One region of the Shinella sp. S4-D37 genome, then DNA from elsewhere that is predicted to be linked to it. Evidence: predicted binding sites of a transcription regulator. Region 1 holds the regulator's gene; each other region holds the start of a gene.
The links. The regulator LexA, encoded in region 1, represses DNA repair genes until DNA is damaged. The targets are predictions, from matches to a motif close to TGTTCNNNNTGTGTTCNG.

Region 1 (3,256 bases):
TTCGAAGGCACCGCCGGTCCCGGCGAGGCCGTGCGCATCTTCACCGGCGCCCCGCTGCCGGCCTTCGCCGATACCGTGCTCCTGCAGGAAGACGCCGCGGTGCTGGAGGACGGCCGCATCCGCACCACCTTCCTCACGCCGAAGGGCCGCCACATCCGCCCGCGAGGCCAGGATTTTTCCGAAGGCGAGGTCGTCCTGAAAGCCGGCGACATGCTCGATGCCGGCCGCCTGACGGTCGCGGCGGCCATGAACCATGCGGCGCTGTCCGTCTATGCCCGCCCACGCATTGCCGTGCTCGCCACCGGCGACGAACTCGTGCCGCCCGGCACGCCGCCGGGAACCAGCCAGATCATCGCCTCCAACACGTACGGCGTCGCGGCCCTCGCCCGTGCGGCCGGCGCGCAGGTGATCGACCTCGGGATCGTCGCGGACGACAAGGAGGCGATGCTTCAGGCCGTGCGCCGGGCGCTGTCGCTCGATATCGATGGGCTCGTCACGCTCGGCGGCGCCTCCGTCGGGGACTTCGACCTCGTGCAGCCCGTGCTCGGCGAGGCCGGCATGGAGCTCGACTTCTGGCGCATCGCCATGCGCCCGGGAAAGCCGCTGATGGTCGGCCGCCTCGGCGCCGTGCACGTCATGGGCCTGCCCGGCAATCCCGTCTCGAGTCTCGTCTGCTCCCACCTCTTCCTCGTTCCCCTCGTGCGCCGCCTCGCGCACCTGCCGGCGGTAAGCCGCGAGTATCCGGCAATCGCCGCCGTGCCCCTCAAGGAAAACGACCATCGGCAGGACTATGTGCGCGCACGCCTTGCCCGTGGCCCCGCCGGCGACCTCATGGTCACGCCACTGGACAAGCAGGATTCTTCCATGATGAAGGCTTTCGCGGCCTCCGAAGGCCTCCTCATCCGCCCGCCGCACGCGCCCGCGATCCCCGCGGGCGCGCCCTGCACTGTGCTTCTCCTGCGCGAACCCTCCGCCTGAACAGTATTATTATTGTTTCAGCAACCCCTTGCGGAACACATATGGAACAGATAGTGTCCGTTCTGGATTTGTTTCACTCGATTCTCGGTGGAGGGGCCATGCTCACGCGGAAACAACAGGAACTTCTCCTGTTCATTCATGAACGGATGAAGGAGTCCGGCATTCCTCCCTCGTTCGACGAGATGAAGGATGCGCTGGATCTCGCGTCCAAGTCGGGCATCCACCGCCTCATCACGGCGCTGGAGGAGCGCGGCTTCATCCGGCGCCTGCCGAACCGGGCCCGCGCGCTGGAGGTGATCAAGCTTCCCGAAGCCTATAGCCAGAGCCTGCAGCCGCGCCGCGGCTTTTCGCCGGCCGTCATCGAGGGCAGCCGCGGCAAGCAGCCGCCAGCCGTCGCCGCCCCGCCGCAGCGCACGCCCGTTGCGGAGATTTCCTCCTCCGTCTCCGTTCCGGTCATGGGCCGCATCGCCGCCGGCGTGCCGATCTCCGCCATCCAGAACAACACCCACGACATCACCGTGCCGGCCGAGATGATCGGCAACGGCGATCACTATGCGCTGGAGGTCAAGGGCGATTCGATGATCGAGGCCGGCATCCTCGACGGCGACACGGTGATCATCCGCACGGCCAGCAGCGCCAATCCCGGCGAGATCATCGTCGCCCTCGTCGACGAGGAGGAGGCGACGCTCAAGCGCTTCCGCCGCAAGGGTGCCTCCATCGCGCTCGAAGCGGCAAACCCCGCCTACGAGACCCGCATCTTCGGGCCGGACCGGGTGAAGATCCAGGGCAAGCTGGTCGGCCTCATCCGCCGCTATCATTGATCCTTCGGCGGATCGAAGCTGCCGGTGCGCCAGTCATAGGTGCGGTGGCGGGTCCAGGGCCGGTCGAGGCTTTCCACGGCGGGCGTCATGTGTGCCTCTGAAAAGGTGCCGGAAGCCCCTTCGGCCGCCGGCCGGATTTCGAGGGCACCGGTTCGCCTGAGGTGACGCGCCGTCACCAGGCGGGCGCCGGAGCGGCAGGCTTCCAGCCGCAGGGCAAAGGGCACGACGACGAGGTCCGCGGCATCGCAGGCCGTCCCCAGGAAGGCGACGTCGTCCAGGGTGACGACCCGCCAGCCGCTCGGCGAGACGGCGGCGCAGAATGCCTTCGCCTCGCAGACGAAACTTCCGCCCGTCCGGGCTGCCGCGAGCGCCCACGCCATGGCCTCCTTCGCCTTCTGCCGGTCGGCCTTGCGGCGCGGCGGTTTCCCGCTTGCCGCAGTATCATCCGTTTCCTCCAGGGTCAGGCCCTCGCTCCTGCGCGTTTGCGGTTTTGCAAGATCGCCGAGCCGCAAGGCCCGCCGCCACTGGGAATAGATGAAGTCGGAGGGCCTTGCACGGTTCGTCGCGACGGTTTCGCCGCGCAGGATGGCGACCAGGCGGCCGTCCTCCGATACCAGCATTTCCGGCCTGGCGCCCGCGGCGGGAAGGCAGGCGATCGCAAGGCCGAGGGCGGCAAGCAGCGTTCCGGCATGGCGCAGCCGCGTGCGCAGGATGCAGACGAGCCCGCCGCCGAGGCCGATCAGCAGGAAGGCGGCGGGCGGGATGCGGCCGGTGACGATCTCGCCCTTCCAGCCCGCGACCCACATCGAAAGCGCGATCATCCACTCGATGCCCTTGCCCATGATCGCGAAGGGCACGGCGTCGAGCCCGAAGGGCATCAGCAGCACCGCGACAAGGCCGAAGGGCATGACGACGGCGCTGATGACGGGCATGGCGAGCAGGTTGCCGGCAAGCCCATAGGCCGGGATGCGATGGAAATGGCCGACGGAATAGACCAGCGTCGAGACCCCGCCGATCAGCGAGGACAGCATGAGCCCGCCTAGGAAGCGCCCCAGCGCGCCGCCGAACAGTTTGAAGCGCCCTTCCCCGCCCTCCCGCCGCACCGGACGCTCGCGCCAGGCGGCATAGCCGGCGACGAGGCCGAGCGTCGCCGCATAGGACATCTGGAAGCCCGGATTGGTGACGGCGGAGGGGGTGACGGCGAGGATGACGATCGCCGACAGCGCCACGTTGCGCAGGCTGATCGCGGCGCGGCCGAACAGCACCGCCACCAGCATGATGCAGATCATGATCCAGGAGCGCACGGCGGAGATCGCGCCGCCGGAGACGAGGATGTAGAGCGTCACCATGACGAGCGCGCCGGCGGCGGCGATCTTCTTGGCGGGATAGCGCTCGCAAAAGCCCGGGATCAGCGCCATCAGCCCCCGCGCGCCGACAAGGAACGTGCCCGCCGCGAG
Region 2 (3,256 bases), 920 kb from region 1:
ATGAAGGCCTTGATGAGGTCGCCGGGCATGAAGACGAGGGCGGCGAGTGTCGTTTCGAGGAAGGCCTTGCCGCTCATATAGGCGAGCCACGGAATGCCGAAGAGGTAGACGACCAGGATGCCGCCGACGACTGCGGCGCTCAGGAACGTGAGGAACTGCGCCAGCTCGGCCTGGTCCTCCTTCACGAAGCGCTGGGCGATCAGGCCGCAGACATAGGCGCCGGGAACGAAGCCGACGAGATAGCCGGCCGTCGGGCCGGCGAAGACCGCAAGGCCGCCGCGCCCGCCCGACAGAACCGGCAGGCCGATGGCCACCAGCAGCAGCACGAGCAGCACGGCGGCCGCGCCGCGCCTTGCGCCGAGAATGCAGCCGGCCAGCATGACGCCGAGCGACTGCGCGGTGATCGGCACCGGAATGAAGCCGAGCGTGACGGGCGGCAGCAGGCCCAGCACCACGATGATCGCGGCGAAGAGGGCGACGAGGACGATGTCTCTGGTGGTCATGTCGGGTTTCCCGGTGGACAAAATTGGGTCGAATGCTTAGTGCCGCCGAAAGCCGCGCGCGTCAATCGCCATGGCGATCGTGTCGGCGTCCTTCAGCGTCAGGATGATGAGCGGCACGAGCGTGGTCATCGGCCGCACAGGCAGGCCGCGGGCCCGGTGGGCATCGGCTATCTCGCCGTAGCGCGCGAAGATCTCCGGCACGAAGCGTATGACGAGGCCGACCGCAAGACTCACGTCGGCCGCGCGCACGAAGCCGAATCGTTCGAGCGGCGTCAGGAGCCGGGTGATCTCGTCCATGAAGGCGGAGATCGCGGTCGTGGCGGTGACGGCGGCGGCGATGAGAACCAGCGCGCCGAGCCGGCAGAAGACGACCAGCGCCTCGTGCAGCGAGTGGAAGGCATAGTTCGCGGCCGCCACGAGCAGCACGGTGAAAAGCACGAAGCGCACGCGCCGGAAGGCCTCGCCGGGGCCGATGCCGGTCGAAAGATAGAGGACGGCGGAAAGCCCGAGCGCCGGCACGAGGATGCGCAGGTCCGAAACGAGGAAGAGCCCGATCGCGGCGGTAAAGAGCAGGGCCAGCTTGCCGCGCACGGGCATCCGGTGCAGCGGCGAGGAGCCCTCGATGTCGAGCCCGTTCAGCATGCCGCGATCTCCCGGTAGGCGCTAATCGCCTCCGCCGGCCGGCCGTCGGCCGCAAGCCGGCCCTCGTGGAACACCAGCACCCGGTCGAAACCGTCGAGCAGCGCGAGGTCGTGCGTGATGACGAGCACCTGTTCGGTGAGGTCCGCCACCGTGCGCTCGATGAGCGCGCGGTTCTTCAGGTCGAGCTGGTTGGTCGGCTCGTCGAGGATCAGGAGGTCCGGGCCGGTGACGAGCACGCTGGCGATCGCCCCGAGCTGCGTCTCGCCGCCGGAAAGCTCGTGCACGCGCCGCCGGGCGAGGTGGGATATGCCGAATCGCGCGAGCACCGCCTCGGTCCGCTCGGCGATCTCCGCCTTGCCGAAGCCGCGGTTCTTGAGGCCGAAGGCGATGTCCTCGGCCAGGATCGGCAGGATCATCTGGTGCTGCGGGTTCTGGAAGATGAAGCCGGTTTTCCCGCGCGCGGCGGTCTCGTCCTTCACGGTGTCGAGCCCGTCGACCGTCACCGTGCCGCCCGTCGGCTTGACGAGGCCGTTGATCAGCCGCGCCATGGTGGTCTTGCCCGAGCCGTTGAGCCCGACCACGCCGATGCGCCGTTCGCCGAGCGCAAGCGTCAGCGGGTGCAGCGCGGCGCGTCCGGCATAGGTCACCGTGGCGGCGGAGAAGACGATATCCAAAAGCGGGATCCCGTTTCGTGATGGTGGGGGAGCTATAGGCAATTCTACCGCATGTGCGAAGAGGTTTTCACGGGAACGCGCCTTCTTCCCGGGATAAGTCGGAAACGGGTGGAACAAACCGGGAATATGTGCCTATCATCATTCATGACGATTCTCCTCTCCAACGCCGAGGCCCGGCGTATCTTCCTCGCGCGGCAGGGCCTCAGCGCGCCGCCCGGGCGCCTCCTCGGCAAGGCGGACCTGCTGGCCCTCATCCACGACATCGGCTTCGTGCAGGTCGACAGCATCGCCACGGTGGAGCGTGCGCATCACCAGATCCTGTTCTCGCGCAACCAGACCTACAAGCGCGAGCACCTGGCGGCGCTGCTGGAGGAGGACGGCGAGCTCTTCGAGCACTGGACGCACGACGCCTCCATCATCCCGAGCGCCTTCTTCCGCTACTGGAAGCACCGGTTCCGCCGCAAGGAGGCCTCGATCGCCGAGCGCTGGCGCAAATGGCAGGGGGAGGGCTTCGACAAGGCCTTCGACGAGACCTATGCGCGCATCGCCTCCGGCGGCGCCGTGCTGTCGCGCGACCTGAAGGCCGACGACCACAAGTCGGGCGGCTGGTGGAACTGGCATCCGAACAAGACGGCGCTGGAATATCTCTGGCACACCGGTAAGCTGGCCATCGCCCGGCGCGAGAATTTCCAGAAGGTCTACGATCTCGCCGAGCGGGTCGTGCCGCCCCACCATCACGAGCCCGCCGTCGAGCACGATGCCTTCATCGACTGGGCCTGCCGCAGCGCGCTGGAGCGGCTGGGCTTTGCCACCCATGGCGAGATCGCCGCCTTCTGGGCGCTGATCACGCCGGAGGAGGCGAAGGCCTGGGTCGAGGCGCACCGCGCGGAACTGCGCCCCGTCCTGGTCGCGCCTTCGGACGGCGGCAAGCCGCGCGCCTCGCACGCCTTCGCCGATTTTCCGGCCTGCCTCGGCGACGTGCCCGAGCCGCCCGCCCGCCTGCGCGTGCTCTCGCCCTTCGATCCGCTGATCCGCGACCGCAACCGCACCGAACGGCTGTTCGGCTATTTCTACCGCATCGAGATCTTCGTGCCGGAGCCCAAGCGGCAATACGGCTACTACGTCTTCCCGCTGCTGGAGGGGGATCGCCTCGTCGGCCGCATCGACATGAAGGCCGACCGCAAGGCCGGCACGCTCGACGTCAAGCGGCTATGGTGGGAACCGAAGGTCCGCGCCTCCGCCGGCCGGCAGGAGAAGTTGGAGGCGGAGCTGGCGCGCGTGGCGCGGTTCGCCGGCGTGGAGACGGTGCGTTATCTCGACGGGTGGCGGGGGGAATAGGATCCTATCGAAAGTGCGGGCGTTGTCGCCGCATACCCCCCCTCTGTCCTGCCGGACAAGCCGGTGAGGATCAGCACAAGTCCGTCCCGCTGATCTGGA
Region 3 (3,256 bases), 170 kb from region 1:
GCAGTAGCAAGGGGGATCTCATGTTTTCGACCAGACGGATGCAAGGCCTTTACGCCGCGGTCCTCACCGCCGCGCTCGCCCTCACCGGCGTTTCCGACGGCTACGGCCAGTCCACCGACAATCCCAGCCACGGCGCGAGCGATTCGCGCACGGAAGGCGAGACGACGCCGAGCGATTTCGTCACCAACGCCATCATCGCCAATCTCGCCGCCGCGCGCTCCGAATGCGGCAGCTACGACCGGGTCTACCGCATCGACTGCCTGCGCCAGCGCATGCTCGACATCGCGCGCCGCATCCCGCAGGGCCCGGCCTATGCCCAGGCGCGGCAGATCGTCGGCCGCGCGGCAAGCCGGCTCGGCACCATCCAGTCCGCCAATGCCGATACAAGGGTGAAGAAACAGCGCTCGCGGCGCAACGCGCGGCTGCGCGAGGCCAAGGTCTACACCGCCATCAAGCAGGAGAAGCTGAACCAGGCGATGCAGCAGGCGAGCCGCGTCATCGAGGAGGCGACCACGCAATTGCTGCGCGCCGGCGAGAACTCGGAAAAGCGCTCGGCCCATTATCAGAAGATCGCCGCCGCCGTCGGCTCGACCAAGGTGCTGCTGCGCTCGGCCTGAATGTCTACTGCGAAAACAGCCAGTTCAGCGTCTCGCGCCAGTCGGTCATGCGCACGGGCGTGCCGTGGCCGCCGGTCTGGAACAGCACGAAGCGCGCCGGCACGCCGGCCTTGCGCAGCTTGCGGAACACCGCGATCTGGTCGTTGGCGGCATAGACGCCGTCGCTGTCGCCGTGGGTGAAGAAGACCGGCAGCCTCGCCTTGAAGGCGGCCGTCTTCGCATAGTCCCCGTCCGCCGCCCCGCCCATCAGCACCATGCCGGCAAGGCTCTTCACCGCCGCCGGATCGCGCGCCACGCGGGCGCAGATGAAGCTGCCCATCGAGGCGCAGGCGAGGATGACCGGCGCCTGCGGCGACAGCGCCTTGGCCGTCAGGATGAGGCCGGCAACGCGGGCCGCGCCCTTGTCGTCGAAGGAGGGCACGCTCGGCGCGTAATAGACGCCGCCGTTCTGCGCCGCGAGGTTCTTCAGCCGGTTGAAGTTGCCGCCGAAGTTCCAGTCGTTGTTGCCGAGCCGCCGGTCGCCGCCGCGGCCGTGGATGAAGATGACGGTGAAGGCCGCGCCCTCCGCCTTGCCGGTCATCGCGACGTCGATCGGCCCGGCCGGCGTTCCGATCGCCGCGTTCTTCTGCGCCTTCTTCACCGCCGTCGAGACATAGGCCGATTTCACCCGGCGCTCCGGCACCTGGTCGCGGCCGTTGATGTCGCGCATCTCCTGGTAGTCGACGACGCGCAGCGCCCCGTCGTCGCTCGTCTCCACCACCGTGCCGTAGCCGAACAGGTCGTCCTTCCAGGGCTTCAGGCTCAGCGCCGCCGCCTCGCCGGCCATGCAACACGCGAGCACCGCGGCCAGAAACAGCCGGGAAAGGCAATGAACTGTGGACTGGCGCATGAACTGTGGCTCCCTGAAGGCTGCGATACTTGCCATCCGCCCGCCCGCAACGCAATCCTCAGGCAGCGATAGGCGCGGCGGCGCGCCGTCCCGGAATCGCGAAAGCCCGCGGAATCTGGCAGGATCGCAAGTGATTCGCGTAACCACCTCTTCTGCGCCCGACCCCGATCCGCCACGGACCGGCGGGAAACCGGCAAACGGAACAAAATCTGAACGGCCCATGCAAGACGACAGCAACGACCTCTTCGCCCACATGCCTTCCCAGCCCGTCGCGCCACGGGTCGAAAAGCCCGCAGCGGCAGCCGCCCCTGCCCGCGAGGCGCGTCCCGCGCCGCCGAGCGAGGGCACCGGCGGCTACGACGCCTCGGCGATCCGCGTGCTGGAAGGGCTCGAACCGGTCCGCTTGCGCCCCGGCATGTATATCGGCGGCACGGACGAGAAGGCGCTGCACCACCTCTTCGCCGAGGTCATCGACAACTCGATGGACGAGGCCGTCGCCGGCCATGCCAATTTCATCGAGGTCAATCTCGACGCCGAGGGCTACCTGACCGTCACCGACAACGGCCGCGGCATCCCGGTGGAGAACCACCCGCAGATGCCGGGAAAATCCACGCTGGAGGTCATCCTCACCGTGCTGCACGCCGGCGGCAAGTTCGACGGCAAGGCCTACGAGACCTCGGGGGGCCTGCACGGCGTCGGCGTCTCGGTCGTCAACGCCCTCTCCGACCATCTGGAGGTCGAGGTCGCCCGCAACAAGAAGCTCTACCGCCAGCGCTTTTCGCGCGGCAAGCCGGTCGGGGGCCTAGAAGAACTCGGCGACGTGCACAACCGGCGCGGCACGAAGGTGCGCTTCCATCCCGACCCGGAGATTTTCGGCGCGCATGCGCGTTTCGATCCGGGCCGCGTCTTCCGCATGGCTCGTTCCAAGGCCTATCTCTTCGGCGGCGTCGAGATCCGCTGGAGCTGCGATCCCTCGCTGCTGCCCGAAGGCTCCGAAACGCCGGAAAAGGCCGTCTTCCACTTCCCCGGCGGCCTCAAGGACTATCTCCAGGCGACGCTCGGCAAGGACTATACCGTCACCCGCGAGATTTTTGCCGGCAAGAGCGAGAAGTCGGGCGGCCACGGCTCGCTGGAATGGGCCGTCACCTGGTACGGCGGCGATTCGCTGATCCACTCCTATTGCAACACCATCCCGACGGCCGACGGCGGCACGCATGAGGCCGGCCTTCGCATCGCCCTCACCAAGGGCCTGAAGAACTATGCCGAGCTGACGCAGAACAAGCGCGCCGCCGCCATCACCACCGACGACGTGATGATCTCGGCCGTCGGCATGCTCTCCGTCTTCATCCGCGAACCGGAATTCGTCGGCCAGACGAAGGACAAGCTCGCCAGCGTCGAGGCCCAGCGCATCGTCGAGAACGCGCTGCGCGACCCCTTCGACCACTATCTCGCCGACAATCCGGGCGAAGCCGCAAAACTGCTCGACTGGGTGATCGAGCGCGCCGAAGAGCGCCTGCGCCGCCGCAAGGAAAAGGAAGTCAGCCGCAAGACCGCCGTGCGCAAGCTGCGCCTGCCGGGCAAGCTCGCGGACTGCTCGCAGAATTCCGCCGACGGCGCCGAACTCTTCATCGTGGAGGGCGATTCGGCCGGCGGCTCGGCCAAGCAGGCGCGCAACCGTGCCAACCAGGCGATCCTCCCCTTACGCGGAAAGATCCTCAACGTCGCCAGCGCCGGCCGGGAAAAGCTCGGC

Region 2: AB3G45_RS21085 (energy-coupling factor ABC transporter ATP-binding protein) is a predicted target of LexA. The motif match lies at 1,929-1,946, and genes of this name have one in related genera.
Region 3: parE (DNA topoisomerase IV subunit B) is a predicted target of LexA. The motif match lies at 1,705-1,722, and genes of this name have one in related genera.

What each region holds. Positions count from the first base shown of each region.
Region 1 is NZ_JBFNXL010000005.1:1,854,021-1,857,276, forward strand. It holds gene glp (gephyrin-like molybdotransferase Glp) at 1-978, shown strand, start outside; gene lexA (transcriptional repressor LexA) at 1,077-1,799, shown strand; gene AB3G45_RS16420 (ComEC/Rec2 family competence protein) at 1,793-3,256, opposite strand, start outside.
Region 2 is NZ_JBFNXL010000005.1:2,773,144-2,776,399, reverse strand. It holds gene AB3G45_RS21095 (biotin transporter BioY) at 1-503, opposite strand, end outside; gene AB3G45_RS21090 (energy-coupling factor transporter transmembrane protein EcfT) at 540-1,145, opposite strand; gene AB3G45_RS21085 (energy-coupling factor ABC transporter ATP-binding protein) at 1,139-1,819, opposite strand; gene AB3G45_RS21080 (winged helix-turn-helix domain-containing protein) at 1,964-3,157, shown strand; gene ribB (3,4-dihydroxy-2-butanone-4-phosphate synthase) at 3,228-3,256, opposite strand, start outside.
Region 3 is NZ_JBFNXL010000005.1:1,687,236-1,690,491, reverse strand. It holds gene AB3G45_RS15610 (caspase family protein) at 1-7, shown strand, start outside; gene AB3G45_RS15605 (hypothetical protein) at 21-617, shown strand; gene AB3G45_RS15600 (alpha/beta hydrolase) at 622-1,506, opposite strand; gene parE (DNA topoisomerase IV subunit B) at 1,760-3,256, shown strand, end outside.